Regions from separate parts of the Arthrobacter sp. FW306-1B-G06A genome, predicted to be linked through region 1. Evidence: predicted binding sites of a transcription regulator. Region 1 holds the regulator's gene; each other region holds the start of a gene.
The links. The regulator Rex, encoded in region 1, represses fermentation and respiration genes when NADH is low (regulators of the CRP and FNR family bind a similar motif). The targets are predictions, from matches to a motif close to CTTGTGAANNNNTTCACAAG.

Region 1 (5,014 bases):
GCTGCGGCGTGAGGTCAAGGCTGCGTTGATTTTCTGGCCGCTGGTCTTGCGGCTGGTGGTATCGCGGTCCATGGTCATGCTCCGGGCGTCTTCGCGGCACCGGGCAGCAGCACGGCGGCGGGTTCGCTGTACTCCACCCGCGCAACCTTGCCGTCGTCGAACACCAGGGAAGTCAGCGACGTCAGCGTGCACTCGCGTTTGCGCGGATCGTGCCACAGGGGCCGGCCCTCCGCGCTGAGGCGCGTGGCGTAGATGGGAAGCTGGTGGCTGACGAGGATGGCTTCGGCGCCATCGCCGCCGAGTTCGATTGCCTTCAGCCGGGCGTCCTCGACGGCGGCACGCATCCGGGCGACCTGGTCCTGGTACGACTCGCCCCAGGACGGACGCAAGGGGTTGCGGTACTCACGCCAATGCTTGGGCTTGATGAATTCGGAGAGGTGGGCCTTGAGCCCTTCGAAGTGGTTCTCCGCCTCGATGATCCGCGGTTCCGTGTGGATCTCGAGGTCCAACGCCTGGGAAGTGGGAAGGGCGGTTTCCTGCGCGCGGGTCAGCGGCGAGGCGACAAGGTAGACGATGTTCGCCCCCTGCGCGACGCGGGCAGCGAAGTGGTCCGCGAGCATCTTGGCCATCTCGCGGCCGCGTTCGGAGAGGTGAAATTCGGGCAGTCTGCCGTACAGAATGCCGTCGGGATTGTAGACCTCGCCATGGCGGAGCAGATGGACAGTTGCTTGGGGCATGTTTACCAGTTTCTCAAAGAAGGCGGGCGATCTGAAATCTTCTACGTTTCGTAGAACTGAAAGTTTCTTCAGAATGTTCCCTGAAGGTGGAATAAAAGATGCATTTGCATGTTTATACTTGACACAAGGTTCGGTTGACACTTCAACTAAGTACGGCCGAACGACCGATGAAGCTACGATCACACCTTCCCAAGGAGAACCCCATGACTCTTCCCGCAAACGTCACCACCGGCGTCTGGACCCTCGACAACTCGCACAGCGAGATCGGCTTCACCGTCCGCCACGCAGGCATCAGCAAGGTCCGCGGCCAGTTCACCGAGGCAGAAGCCACCCTTGAACTCGGCGGCAGCCTGGCCGACTCCAAGGTCGCCGCAAGCATCCAGACCGCCAGCTTCGACTCCGGCGATGCCAACCGCGACGGCCACGTCAAGGGCGAGGACTTCTTCGATGTGGAGAAGTTCCCGGAAATCACTTTCGTCTCCCGCCACGTCAAGGCTAACGGCGACAGCTTCGACCTCGTGGGCGATCTGACCATCAAGGGCGTCTCCAAAGAGGTCACCATCGAAACCGAGTTCAACGGCGTAGCCGTTGACCCGTTCGGCAACACCCGCGCAGGCGTTTCCGGTGAGACCACCATCAGCCGCAAGGACTTCGGCCTGACCTGGAACGCAGTGCTCGAGGCCGGTGGCGTCCTGGTCAGCGACAAGGTTGTCATTAACCTCGAACTGGCCTTCATCGCACCTGCCGCCTAATCCCCCAGGTTCCCAATCCCCGGGGTTAAAGGGCGGAATGGCGCCTTCGGGGCTGCACACGATCACGTGCGCAGCCCCGGAGGCGCCATTTTTTGCTCGCGGTGTCACCCGCCTATTGTTCGGGTAAAAGCCGATACTTAGCGGCGAATTAGCCAAGAATTTCCTATGAATCCTTAAACCTCAGGTCTAAAGTGATGCCATGAGTAACCCAAACGAAGCTCCTCAGCCTCAGCAGCCCGGAGCCCAGCCACCGCAGCCCGGCAATGTCCCTCCTGCGGGTTACCAGCCTCCGCAGGGATACCAAGCACCTCCTTCTTACCAAGCACCCCCCTCTTACCAGCAGCCCGCCCCCGGATACCAGCAGCAAGGCCAACCCGGACAGGGAGAAGGTTTCCACTTCGAGATGCCTACCGACGGTCCGAAGAACTTCAACGATGTCCTTCCCAAGGGCGGTTTTTCCGGCATGTTCAAAGTGACCGGAATGCCCACAGAGTTGAAGGTCTCCTACTGGATCTGGCTCATTGGCGGACTCCTGGCCCTCTTGGGTGGCCTGCTCGGCCTGTTCGGCTCCATTGTGCTCTTCACGCTCGCGCCGGCAATCGCCGTCGTCGTCCTCCTTCTGGTACTGATAGCGCTGGTTGTGGCGGCCGCCCAAATCGTCTTCGCGATGAAGATGAAGGAAGGCAAGGAGTGGGCCCGCCTCGCACTGACCGTCATTGCGGGAATTTCCCTGATCCTCTCGATCGTGGGCGGAGCGATGGCAAATGGACAGAGCAACAACTGGTTCAGCTTCGTCATCAGCCTCATTGCAACGGTCCTGATGTGGCTGCCCAATTCGCAGGCGTGGTTCAAGTCAGTGAAGGGCGCCGTCTAGCCAACCCGTTACAAGCCGGAATTTCATAGCTGAAGGCCGCGGCCGGTCCCGGAAGGACCCCGCGGCCTTCCGTTTGTCCATGCAGGATTCACGGGAGCTCCGCCGAAGCTTGTTCAGCGAGAATTCTTCCCGTGAATCATCACCAGCGCTGTGCCGTCGGGGTACGGTGGAATTAAGCCGAGCTGGGGGCGGGGCACGTTGCACCCGGCAGCCGTATCTGCAGTCGACACGCAAAGGAATGCCATGAGCACCCCTCCGTACCCGCCGTCCACTCCGGGCGAGAATCCCACCCCTGAGGAGCCGAAATACGGCCAGCAGACACCCCAGCAGGGTCAGCCGCCGCAATACGGCCAACAAGCTCCTCAGTTCGGGCAGCCTTCGGCTCCGCAGTACGGCCAGCAGGCGCCCCAGCAGCCGTCCGCACCCCAGTACGGGCAGCAGCCGCAGTACGGGCAGCCGTCCGCACCCCAGTATGGACAACAGGCTCCCCAGTACGGGCAGCAGCCGCAGTACGGGCAGCCTTCCGTCCCGCAGTACGGGCAGGGCGGCCCCGTCACTTGGCCGAGCCAGCAGCCCGCTGCGACGTCCGGAGTCCCGCAGTTGGTCAACATCTCCTTCTGGCTGATGATTGCCGCAGGGGTACTGACCTTGATCGGCATTCCCTTCACTATCGCTACGCTGAACTCGCCGGCAGGCAAGAACATGTTCAACCAGGCCCTGTCGGCGCAAGGAAGCAACGCTTCAGGCATAGACACGAGCACCTTCATCGGCATTGCGATCACGTTCCTGGTTATCTTCTCGGTGATCTTTGCCGGGCTCTACGCACTGGTTGCGTTCAATGTCCGGAAGGGGAAGAACTGGGCCCGCATCCTGGGCACGGTCTTCGCTGGAATTTCCCTGCTGGGCCTGACCCAGATCGGCATGGGCACCATCACCATCCTCTTGGGCATCGCCGCGATCGTGATGCTCTATTTGCCGGCCTCGGCGCCGTACTTCCGGAAAGCCCAGCCGTTCGCGAACCCTTACGGCCAGGCGCCGTACGGCCGCTAGACGCTAGACGCTAAAACCAAAACAACGGGTGCAGACCCGGTCCGGCCTAAATGGCCTGGCCCGGGGTCTGTGCCCGTTGTGCGTGATACGCCAGGATCTGGAGCTCGGTGGCCATGTCCACTTTGCGCAGATTCACGTACGGAGGAACCTGCAGCAGCACCGGGGCAAAGCTGAGGATGCTGCGGATACCCGCGCTGATCACGCGATCGCAGACGCCCTGGGCCACCGCGGCCGGGAGGGCCAGGACAACCATGTTGGTTCCGGTCCGCTGAAGGACCGTTTCAAGATTGGCGGCGTCGCTGACCCGCAGCCAGCCGACCTCGTTCCCGATAATCATGGGATCGGCGTCGAGGATCGCCACCACGTCGAAACCGCGCGACTCGAAGCCGCCGTATCGTGCCAAGGCCTTGCCCAGGTTGCCGGCGCCCACAATGGCCACTTTCCAGTCGTGGGTCAGGCCGAGCGCCGCCGCGATGTGCCGGCTCAGGTACTGGACCTCGTACCCGACGCCACGCGTTCCGTAGGAGCCGACGTAGGAGAGGTCTTTGCGCAAGGTGGACGAACTGACTCCGGACGCCTCAGCCAACGCCTCGGAGGAAACCCGTTCCACGCCTTCACCGAGCAGGGAGTTCAGAGCGCGCAGGTAAAGCGTCATCCGGGCCACAGCCGCGGGCGGTATCTGCTTCGCGGCAGACTCCTTGTCCCCGGGTACAGCCTCGGCGGACGGTTCCAGCGCAGTCACGTTCTTCTCCATTGCGTCGCTTTGTTTTCCCACTCTATTGCCAACAAAGCTCGGCACGCATGTTCAGGCGGCGATGGCCTTCTTCAGGACCCGCACCAATCGTGCCTCATCGATTTTCCAGAAATCCCGCTGGATTCCGTCCACGAATACCACCGGGATCTCCTCGGCGTAGCGCTCGCGCAGTGCCGGGTCAGTGTCGATTGACTGTTCGGTCCACGTGAGCCCAAGGCTTGAGGTCACGCGTTCGACGGCGTCCCGCGCCGCGGCGCAAAGGTGGCAGTCAGCTTTGGTGAGGAGTACGACGTCGGGATTTGGCATGGTTCAACGGTATCGCTTCAGCGTCGTCACGGCAGTCGCGAACGGCAGGGGGCCGGACGATTGACTAGACTCGAGGCATGCCCGTCGAGAAGAACGCCGTTGTGGCCACTGCGCCGGCTGCAACGCAGCAACACGGCGAAGCCGCATTCTTCGACGTCGACAACACCCTCATGAAGGGTGCCAGCCTCTTCCACGTTGCCCGGAAGATGTATGAACGCAGGGCCTTCACGCTCTCCCAAGCCGCGGGCTTTGCCTGGAAGCAGTTCAAGTTCGTGCTCCGGGGCGAAAAGATGGAGGACGTCCATTCCGTCCGGGATTCCGCGCTGATCCTCGCGGCCGGTATCAAGGTGTCCGATATCAAGGAGCTGGGCGAAGAGGTCTACGACGAGATGATCGAGTCGCGGATCTGGCCCGGTACCAAGGCCCTGGCGGAACAGCACCTGCGTGTTGGCCGGAAGGTCTGGCTCGTCACCGCCACGCCCATCGAAGTTGCCACCGTCATTTCCACGCGGCTCGGCCTGACCGGCGCCCTGGGTACCGT
Region 2 (5,014 bases), on a different contig from region 1:
GCGGTTCACCGAGCTGCCGGGAAATGTGGACGGTGCGGGCCACTTCCTCGCACATCACGGCGGCCTTGACGGCGGAGCGGGCGTCCTTGCCGATAGTGAACGGTCCGTGGTTCTGCATCAGGACAGCCGGTGAATGGGACGCCCGGAGCGTGTCCACGATCCCGCGGCCGATCGAGTCGTCCCCGATCAGCGCGAACGGGCCCACCGGGATGGTGCCGCCGAATTCGTCGCCCATCATGGTCAGCACGCACGGGATCGGCTCCCCGCGCGCAGCCCATGCCGTCGCGTAGGTGGAGTGCGTGTGGACGACCCCGCCGACGTCGGGCATGTTCCGGTAGACGTAGGCGTGCGCGGCAGCGTCCGACGACGGCGAAAGGTCCGGATTGCCCCACGCCCCGTCGCCATCGCCGCCCACGGGAACCCCGTGGAGGTCCGTGACCACCATGAGTTCGGGCGTCAGCGCATCGTAGGAGACCCCGGACGGCTTGATGACCATCAAGTCATGCCCCGGGACGCGGGCGGAGACATTGCCCGCGGTCCAGACCACCAGCTCGTACCGGGTCAGTTCGGCGTGCAGCGCGCAGACCTCGCGGCGGATCGTGGCAATGGTGCCCAGCAGGGCGCTCATGCGGAGACCCCTGCGGTGAGGAGCGTTTTGCTCGCGTTCCGCTGGATCTTCTTGAGCCGGTGCATGACCTCGTTCGCTCCGCGGCCGAAGTAGTCATGCAGGGTCCGGTATTCGCGGAACAATTCCTCGTAGGCGGCGACGTTTTCCGGGATCGGGGTGTAGACGGCGCCGGGCTCGGATCCCATGGCAGCCGCGGCTTCCCGGATGTCCGGGTACTCCCCCGCAGCGACGGCGGCGTGGATCGCCGAACCCAGCGCGGGACCCTGGGTGGAGCCGATCGTGGAGAGGGGCAGCCCCGTGATATCGGCGTAGATCTGCATCAATAGCGTGTTTTTCAGCAGCCCTCCGGCCACGATGAATTCCTTCACCGGCACCCCCGCGTCCCGGAAGGCATCCACAATGGTGCGGGTGCCGAAGGCCGTGGCCTCCAGCAGCGCCCGGTAGATGTCTTCCGGGCGGGTTGCCAGGGTCTGGCCCACGATCACTCCGGAGAGTTCGTGGTCCACCAGGACGGACCGGTTCCCCGAGTGCCAGTCCAGGGCAATGAGTCCGTGTTCACCGATCTCCTGGGTGGAGGCGAGTTCGGTGAGGTATTCGTGGATGCCCAGGCCCGCGGCTTCGGCAGCTGCATGATATTCGGGCGGCACGCCGTACTTGGTGAACCAGCCGAAGATGTCGCCCACCCCGGACTGGCCGGCCTCGTAACCCCAGAGCCCGTCCACGATCCCGCCGTCGACCACTCCGCACATGCCCGGCACCTCACGAAGCTCGGAGCCGTTCATGACGTGGCACGTGGAGGTGCCCATGATCGCGACGAGCTGTCCCGGTTCCACGGCCCGGGCGGCGGGCGCGGTGACGTGGGCGTCAACATTCCCGACCGCGACGGCGATCCCGGCCGGGAGGCCGGTCCAGCCGGCGGCTTCGGCAGTCAGGTAACCCGCGGCGTCGCCCAGGCGGCCGATTGTGTGGGCCAGTTTGGTGTCGACGAAGTCCTTGAAGCCCGGGTTCAGGGCGGCCAGGAATTCCCTGGACGGGTAGGCGCCGTCCTGGTAGATGCCCTTGTACCCTGCGGTGCAGGCATTCCGCACGTAGTTCCCGCACAGTTGCCAGACGATCCAGTCGGCGGCTTCCACCCAGTGGTCCATCGCCGCATACGCGCCCGGGTCCTCCTCCAGGAGCTGGAGTCCCTTGGCGAACTCCCATTCCGAGGAAATGAGCCCGCCGTAGCGCGGCAGCCAGGCCTCGCCCCGCTCGGCGGCGAGTGCATTGATGCGGTCCGCCTGCTCCTGGGCCGCATGGTGGCGCCACAACTTCACATACGCATGCGGCCTGCGGGCGAAGCCGGGCAGCTCGTTTAGCGGAGTGCCGTCAGCCTTCACCGGCACCATCGTGCACGCCGTGAAGTCCGTGGCAATCCCGACGACGGCGGCCGGATCGATCCCGGCGTCGCGCACCGCTGCGGGGACCGCGTGGCGCAACACGTCGCGGTAGTCTTGCGGCACCTGCAGCGCCCATTCGCCGGGAAGGCGGACAGCCGGGCCAGCAGGCTCGTCGGCCAGATCGGCCGGCAAGGCCTCCGTGATGACCGCATGCGGGTACTCAAACACTCCGCTTCCCAGTTCCTTGCCATCCCTGACCCGCACCACCACGGCCCTGCCGGAAAGCGTGCCGTAGTCCACGCCGATGACGTAATGTTCGTTGCCGTCCGCTGTGACGTCCATGAAGTCCTCCAATAAGCCAGCCCGCAGCCTTGCGGATTGGTTCCATTGTGAGCGCTAACAAAATTCACGTCAAGCCGTCCTTCCCACATGAACATGAATACGATCAGGCGGGAGCCGACGTACTTTGGCGCACCACCAACTCTGGCTCCACCACCGTGGCGCCGACGCTTTCCCCGCCCTCCATACCGCTCAGCATGAGGTCCATGCAGCGCCGCCCGAGTTCTTCGAAGTCCTGGCGTACCGTGGTCAAAGGCGGCGTGAAATAGCCTGATTCGGGCTGGTCGTCGAAACCCACCACCGAAACATCCTCGGGCACCCGGACACCTGCCTCGTTGAACGCACGCAGCAGGCCCAGGGCCATCTGGTCATTTCCCACAAAAAGCGCCGTGGCGGTCCTTTCACCGGCAAGCTTCCTGCCGATGTCATAGCCGCTGCCGGCGCTCCAGTCCCCCACCACCAGCAAATCGTCCTGAAGGCCAGCCGCCTGCAAGGCCTCGCTCCACCCTTCGGCCCGGGCGACGCCGTCGATCCAGTCCTGCGGGCCGGCCACGTGCCCGATCCGCCGGTGCCCCTGCTCCACCAGATGCCTCACGGCCAATTCCGCGCCGCGCTTCTGGTCCACCATGGCTCCGCCGACCGACGCGTCGCCCAGCGACCCCACGGCCACTACGGGAACCCCGGCCTTCACTTCCGCCAACGCCAGCAGGGTGTCCGAATGGGGAACGATCACAACGATTCCGTCCACGGACTGGTCCAGGAAATGCCGGACCGCATCAAGGATCGCCTCCCGGTTGACCGTCCTCAAGGCTGCGATGCTGACGAAATAGCCGGCATCCCTCGCAGCCTGCTCGACGCCCAGCAGGGTGTTCGCCGGGCCGTACTGCGCCAGCTCGCTCGCCAGGACCCCGATGGTCTGGGAACGGCGGGTCACGAGGCTCCGCGCAGCAGTATTGCGCCGGTATCCCAGCTCGGCGATGGCGGCCTCGACACGCTCCCGGGTGCCCTTGCTGACGTTGGGGTGGTCGTTGATCACCCGTGAAACGGTCTGGTGCGAGACTCCCGCCAATTCCGCTACGTCTTCAAGCCGTGGTAAGCGCCCGCTGCTTTTTGTCATGGAGCTATTCTGCGTGACCTGGAGGCCAAGCGACGAACAGGACCGCAGCGAGTCCACGCTGAGCTACCGGCCAGTACAAGACCACGGGCATGCCGGGGATAGACTCGATTCAAGCCCAACAACCACCATTTGAGGAGCCCCATGCGCGCCACCATCATCCACGGTCCCGGCGACATCCGCGTTGAAGACCGTAACTACCCGACGGTCCAGCTGCCCACCGACGTCGTCGTCAAAGTCACTGCCTCCTGCGTCTGCGGATCGGACCTTTGGCCCTACCGCGGCGTAAAGCCCACCCACCAGCCTTCGGCCATCGGACATGAATTCATCGGCACGGTGGAAAGCATTGGCGACGACGTCACCACCCTGGCGCCCGGCGATTTCGTGATCGCTCCGTTCGTGGTCAGCTGCGGGGCCTGCCCGCAATGCTTGAACGGCGTCACAGTTGCCTGCGATCATTTGGCAGGTTGGGGCGGCAAGGATGACAGCGGTCACGCGATCGACGGCGGCCAAGGCCAGGCCGTGCGCGTGCCGCTCGCCGAGTCCACGCTCGTCAAGGTTCCCGGCATCACGGAACCCGACGACGCCCTCCGCGCGAGCTTGCTGACGCTCTCGGATGTGATGGCCACCGGCCATCACGCCGCCCTCGCGGCGAAGGTCGGCCCCGGCAAGACCGTCGTCGTCGTCGGCGACGGCGCAGTCGGGCTCTGCGGCGTGCTCGCAGCAAAGCGGCTCGGAGCAGAACGAATCATCGCGATGTCGCGGCATGCCGACCGCCAGGCTATTGCCCTCGAATTCGGCGCAACAGACATCGTCGCTGAACGTGGCGAGGACGGCGTAGCCAAGGTCCGCGAACTGCTGGGAGGCGTTTTGGCCGACTCCGTGTTGGAGTGCGTCGGGACCAAGGAGTCCATGGAACAGGCACTGCACAGTGTCCGCCCGGGCGGCGCCCTCGGCTTTGTCGGTGTCCCGACAGGCGGAGCTGAGGCCCCCTTGCGCTACTTGTTCGACACGAACATTTCGATTGCCGGCGGCATGGCCCCTGCCCGCACCTACATCCCGGAACTGCTCGCCGACGTGCTTGACGGAAAGATCAATCCGGGCAGGGTCTTCGACACCGTGATGCCGCTCGAGGAAGCGCCCGAGGCCTACCGCGCCATGGACGAACGGCGCTCCATCAAGGTCCTGCTCACTCCCTGAGGCCATGGGCGGAACCCGCAGCTTCTTGCGGGATAGGTGGACTGTGGCGTGCACGCGGGAACGGCGAGAGAATCCATATAGGAAGCCTCGCCTGAACCCAAAGGAGCGAACAAAATGATCACTGGTGCCCCGGCGCGCCCGGTGGTTAACCAGGACGGGTATTTGCCCATCGAGGATCACGGACTCATTGGAGACGGGTCCACCTGCGCTTTGGTGGGACGGGACGGCGCCATTACCTGGCTTTGCTTGCCGGAATTCGACAGTCCACCGTTCCTTGCCGGGATCCTCGACGCGGAATCAGGCGGCCGTTTTGAAATAGCTCCTGTTCGCACCCTGGCATCCTCCCAGCGCTAC
Region 3 (5,014 bases), on a different contig from region 1:
GGACGCTCTTGAGTGTGCCTCGCTGCTGGCGTCACCTCCTGGAGACGGCACCCGACGGGCCCTTGCCAGCCTTGACGCCCGTCTGGGCGTCTTTCCGAGCACGTCCGCCTCCGCCGATGGCTGCACGGAAACGGACTGGATCGAGGCGTTCCTGCGCTTTGCGCCTGTAGTCCACGGCCATCATCTTTCCCTTGGCATTCCGCCGGAATCGTCCGCCGCGATCCTGGCCGATGTGGGACTGAACCTTCGAATCAACCGAAGGGTCCATGGTCGCTTCGGCTTGGACACGTGGGCATGGCTGACCCTCCACATGGCCGGAAACATCTTCCGTATCGGCCGCCTGCAATTCCACCTTGTCCGCAGCGACGAGGAGGGCTCCGCCGCCGCAAGTGACTCCTGGGTGCTGGGTGTGCACATCCCCGAGGATGGCGGCCTGTCCCCTGCCCTCGTGGACACGAGCTTCAGCCAGGCCAGGGAGTTCTTCGACCGTTACTTCCCGGACAAAGCGGTCTCCGTGGCGAGCTGCGACTCCTGGATGCTGGACCCCTACCTGGCCCGGAAACTACCGCACAGCAACATCGCCGCTTTTGCCCGCCGATTCACCCTGGACCGCTGCTCAGACGCTCCGGGCGACGCTGTCTATTTCACTTTCCGGCAGCGCGGCATGGAAAACCTCGATCGGCTCCCCCGCGAGACCTCGCTTCAGCGGGTGGTGCTGGAGAGGATCGACGACGGCGGGGTCTGGCAACTTGGACACGGCCACCTGGTGCTTCCCGCAGCACGGAGCACCCCGGCCTGAAGCGGCCACCTCGCGGCCTCAGTTGGCTACGTCGCCCTGATGGTCCGCTGGCCGGGGCACGAGTCCAGGACGCGCTTCATGGCGTCCTTCTCCGCCTGGGTGACCCAGAGCCGGTAGGCGGCTTTGACGGAAACCTGCCGGGCTACGTAATGGCAGCGAAAGCCCTTGTTGGCAGGGAGCCAGCTTGCGGCGTCGCTCGCGCCTTTCTTGACGTTGGCGGGCCCGTCGACGGCAATCAGGTTGAGGGGGTCATTGGCGAGGCTTTGGCGCTGTTTGGCGGGGAGCTGCTGGGCCCCCTTCTGCCAGGCGTCCCCGAGAGCCACCACATGGTCGATCTGTACGGCTGAGCTGGTTTCGGAGCCCCTGCGGAAATGGATGTCTTCGCCGATGTACGGCTCACGCAGTTCCCCGGACGCGATCCTGCATTTCGAGCCTGCCGTGAACTCCGCTGCCGTAAGATCCCGCCTCAGGATGTCGTTCCTGGTATCGCAGCCGTTCCGGTCGACGTCGAGCCACGCCTGGCCGAATTCATTGCGGTCGTAGTTGTCCTTGGCGGCGCGCCCCTTCACGGGAAGTGCCTCCAGGGCATCAGCCGCCAAACCGAGGGGCACCGGCTGAACCGATTCCACCGGCTTCATCCACTCCGGGTCGAAGACTGGAGCTTCCGTTGGCCCGTTGACCGGGCCCTGTCCCACTGAGAACTGGCCGTCGGTGAAGAACCACCCGACGCCGGCAAGCCCACCCGCGATGATGAGAATCACCAGTACCCAGGCCTGCCGGGAGTGGCGGCGGGCACGTCGATAGGCGGCCCAAGTGGTGCTCAAGGGATTGCGTCCTTTCGGGCCGGAATACGTCCCTTGAGACTAGTTCAGGCGCTGTTCGCCGACGCTGATATCCACAGTGTGGAGGACAAGTCACAGTGTCGGAACAATCACAGCGCAAGCTGCAGGGGCGGCTTACTGCTCCCTGGTGACACGCTTCAGGTCTTCGGCGGCCAGCTCGAGAAGCGACCCCAATTGGATGACCCGCTCCTCGGAGATGTCACCCGCTGCATGTGCGGCCTTGGCTTCGTCGAGAAGCCGCTGGGCTTCCTTGAGGTTGGCGCGCGCTACGTCCAGTGCGTGTTCCAGGGTTGTTTCGTGTTCCAGAATCTTTTCGCTTTCCATGCGTCCATTCTGGTCAGGTTTCCCGGCTGATACCAGCGCATCAGCCGGGAATACCCTGTGTCTTTCCTGGCCTCGGCCTAGGCCGCTAGACGCCGGCGGGCTCCAACGTTGCCTTGGGTTCAAGGTTCACCGCGACGCCGCGTGCCGGGAACGACGGCGGGTTCACGCCGGCCATTTCTTCCATGACGCGGACCACCTGGCAGGAGTAGCCGAATTCGTTGTCGTACCAGACGTAGACCACGAGGTGCTTGTCGGTGGCGATCGTGGCGAGGCCGTCCACGATGCCTGCACGGCGGGAGCCCACGAAGTCCGTGGAGACGACCTCGGGTGAGTCGATGAAGTCGATCTGCTTGCGCAGCTCCGAGTGCAGGGACATTTCACGAAGGTAGTTGTTGACCTCGTCCTTCGTGGTTCCCTTTTCAAGGTTCAGGTTCAGGATGGCCATGGACACGTCCGGGGTGGGAACGCGGATCGCGTTGCCGGTCAGCTTGCCCTGCAGTTCCGGAAGGGCCTTCGCCACAGCCTTGGCCGCACCCGTTTCGGTGATGACCATGTTCAGGGCGGCCGAGCGGCCGCGGCGGTCACCCTTGTGGAAGTTGTCGATCAGGTTCTGGTCGTTCGTGAACGAGTGCACGGTTTCCACGTGGCCGTGGATGACGCCGAACTTGTCGTTGAGGGCCTTGAGCACCGGGGTGATGGCGTTCGTGGTGCAGGAAGCCGCAGTGACGATCGTGTCCGAGTCCTCGATGGAGGAGTGGTTGATGCCGTGGACGATGTTCTTCAGCTCGCCCTTGCCCGGAGCCGTGAGCAGCACGCGGGCCACACCCTTGCTCTGCAGGTGCTGGGAGAGGCCTTCGGCGTCGCGCCAGCGGCCCGTGTTGTCCACCACCAGGGCATCCTTGATGCCGTAGGCCGTGTAGTCGACGGTGGAGGGGTTGTCCGAGTAGATGACCTGGATCTGGACGCCGTTGGCCGTGATCGTGTTGGCGGCCTCGTCCACGCGGATGGTGCCCTCGAAGGAACCGTGCACCGAGTCGCGACGCAGCAGGCTGGCGCGCTTGACGAGGTCGTTCTCGGCGCCCTTGCGGACCACAATCGCACGCAGGCGCAGGCCGTGGCCGCCGCCGGCCTTTTCGATCAGGAGGCGGGCCAGCAGGCGGCCGATGCGGCCGAAACCGTAAAGCACGACGTCGGTGCTGGTCCGGTCGTCCGCGCCGCGGCGCCCGACAACCTCGGCAAGCTCGGCGCGGAGGAAGTCTTCCAGGGGCGTGCCCGCGGCCTCGGCCTTGTACTTCTCGTTCAGGCGGGCGATATCGATCGCAGCAGCCCCGAGGTCAAGTCCGGCCAGGATGTTCAGCAGCGGCGCGGTCTCTTCGAGACGGAGTTCGTCCTTGCTCATCCGGCGCGCGAAACGGTGGGCTTTCAGGATGTTCATCGACGACTTGTTGATCAAGCTGCGCCCGTGGATGCTCGTCACCACGTTGTTCTCACGGTACAGCCGGCCGATCACCGGAATCATGGCCTCGGCCAGCGCTTCGCGGCCCATCCACGTATCAAGACAAGAATCTGATGACTGGCTCACAGAACTACCTTCCTAGGGTCAGCTACATACGTCCTCGTACGTAGATGGCGGCCGCCCGGAGTAATCCTGCGGCACTGGCATCGGCGGGACTTCGGTCTGCCCGGACACCTTGAACGCTGCAAAGAAAAACCGCCGGCTGCGAACGCAGAACCGGCGGTGGAACTTCTACGTTCACTGTCCATTCTAAGGTCTGGCACGGGACGACTTGGCCGCCGGAACGCGTGAAATCACTCACATAGGCGAAGGGATGGGTTGACCGATACGCCGGGTTCTGTCCTCCCTGCCGTTGCCGGCGAAGGAGTGGCGACCATCCATCTACGAACGCCGTTGCCGACGCTCTCCAGCGGCCTACCCGGACACTCGGGCGAGCAGCCCTCGATCGTGCCCTGTCTGGCCTTGCTCCGGGTGGGGTTTACCTAGCCTCCCTGGTCACCCAGGGAGCTGGTGGTCTCTTACACCACCGTTTCACCCTTACCTGCTGCCTGCCTGTGCTGGCACAAGCAGACGCGGGCGGTCTGTTCTCTGTGGCACTAGCCTGCGGGTTACCCCGAGTGGGCGTTACCCACCACCCTGCCCTGTGGAGCCCGGACGTTCCTCGAGCCACTCACGTGGCGCGCGGCCGCCTAGTCAACCCATCCGCCCTACAGTCTACCGGCGTCGGGCCCTGCGCATTTCCGGACGGCACTGCCGGAAGGTACCGCTAGGCAGCTGGCGCCTGTATTACTGGCAATACAGCTAATATCGACTGGTGCTGATTCTGCTGCCGCCCTCCGAAGGCAAGACCCCCGCTGAGAAAGGCTCCGCCGTCGAATGGGAGTCCCTGAGCTTTCCGGAACTCAACAGCTACCGGGCCAAAGTGCTCGACGCGCTGGGCCTGGTCAGCGCGCACGAGGACGCCCTCGCCTTATTGGGGGTGGGCGCGTCCTTGAAGGACGACGTTGAACGCAATACCCGGCTCCACGCCGAACCCGCGGCCCCTGCCCACCAGGTGTATTCCGGTGTCCTCTACGACGCGCTTGGCTACAAGACCCTGACGCCGGCACAGCGCCGCAAGGCGGTGGAGTCGATCCTTGTGGTGTCCGCCCTGTGGGGCGCCATCGGCTTCGGCGACCGCGTGCCCGCCTACCGCCTGTCCATGGGAACGGCACTGCCCGACGTCGGGCGCCTCGCGTCGTTCTGGAAGCCGCAGCTCACCGAGGCCCTCGCCTCGCGGGTGGAGGGCGAGCTGCTGGTGGATTGCCGCTCCAGCACATATGCCGCGGCTTGGGCTCCACCGGCGGCGCAAACTGTCTCCGTCAACGTCTTTTCCGAGTCCAATGGCAAACGCACCGTCGTCAGCCATTTCGCCAAGCACACGCGCGGCGAATTGGCGCGTCACTTGCTGAGCCGCCGAGGAAAGGCGCCAGGGACGCCCGAACAACTCCTCAAGGCAGCCTCGGAAATCTGGACGGCGGAGTTGACGGAAGG

Region 2: the regulator Rex is predicted to act here: its motif matches at 2,394-2,413, upstream of araB (ribulokinase).
Region 3: the regulator Rex is predicted to act here: its motif matches at 3,766-3,785, upstream of AC3WJM_RS14295 (glyceraldehyde-3-phosphate dehydrogenase).

What each region holds. Positions count from the first base shown of each region.
Region 1 covers NZ_JBYSXB010000040.1:42,041-47,054, forward strand. Annotated here, with positions in the region: gene AC3WJM_RS18530 (TlpA family protein disulfide reductase) at 1-72, opposite strand, end outside; gene AC3WJM_RS18535 (histidine phosphatase family protein) at 75-737, opposite strand; gene AC3WJM_RS18540 (YceI family protein) at 941-1,489, shown strand; gene AC3WJM_RS18545 (hypothetical protein) at 1,893-2,363, shown strand; gene AC3WJM_RS18550 (hypothetical protein) at 2,607-3,413, shown strand; gene AC3WJM_RS18555 (redox-sensing transcriptional repressor Rex) at 3,460-4,167, opposite strand; gene AC3WJM_RS18560 (glutaredoxin family protein) at 4,219-4,473, opposite strand; gene AC3WJM_RS18565 (HAD family hydrolase) at 4,551-5,014, shown strand, end outside.
Region 2 covers NZ_JBYSXB010000011.1:14,568-19,581, reverse strand. Annotated here, with positions in the region: gene AC3WJM_RS07830 (L-ribulose-5-phosphate 4-epimerase) at 1-628, opposite strand, end outside; gene araB (ribulokinase) at 625-2,349, opposite strand; gene AC3WJM_RS07820 (LacI family DNA-binding transcriptional regulator) at 2,453-3,463, opposite strand; gene AC3WJM_RS07815 (zinc-dependent alcohol dehydrogenase family protein) at 3,605-4,660, shown strand; gene AC3WJM_RS07810 (glycoside hydrolase family 15 protein) at 4,775-5,014, shown strand, end outside.
Region 3 covers NZ_JBYSXB010000026.1:11,576-16,589, reverse strand. Annotated here, with positions in the region: gene AC3WJM_RS14310 (acyltransferase domain-containing protein) at 1-799, shown strand, start outside; gene AC3WJM_RS14305 (HNH endonuclease family protein) at 826-1,623, opposite strand; gene AC3WJM_RS14300 (hypothetical protein) at 1,756-1,965, opposite strand; gene AC3WJM_RS14295 (glyceraldehyde-3-phosphate dehydrogenase) at 2,051-3,547, opposite strand; RNA gene rnpB (RNase P RNA component class A) at 3,792-4,182, opposite strand; gene AC3WJM_RS14285 (YaaA family protein) at 4,296-5,014, shown strand, end outside.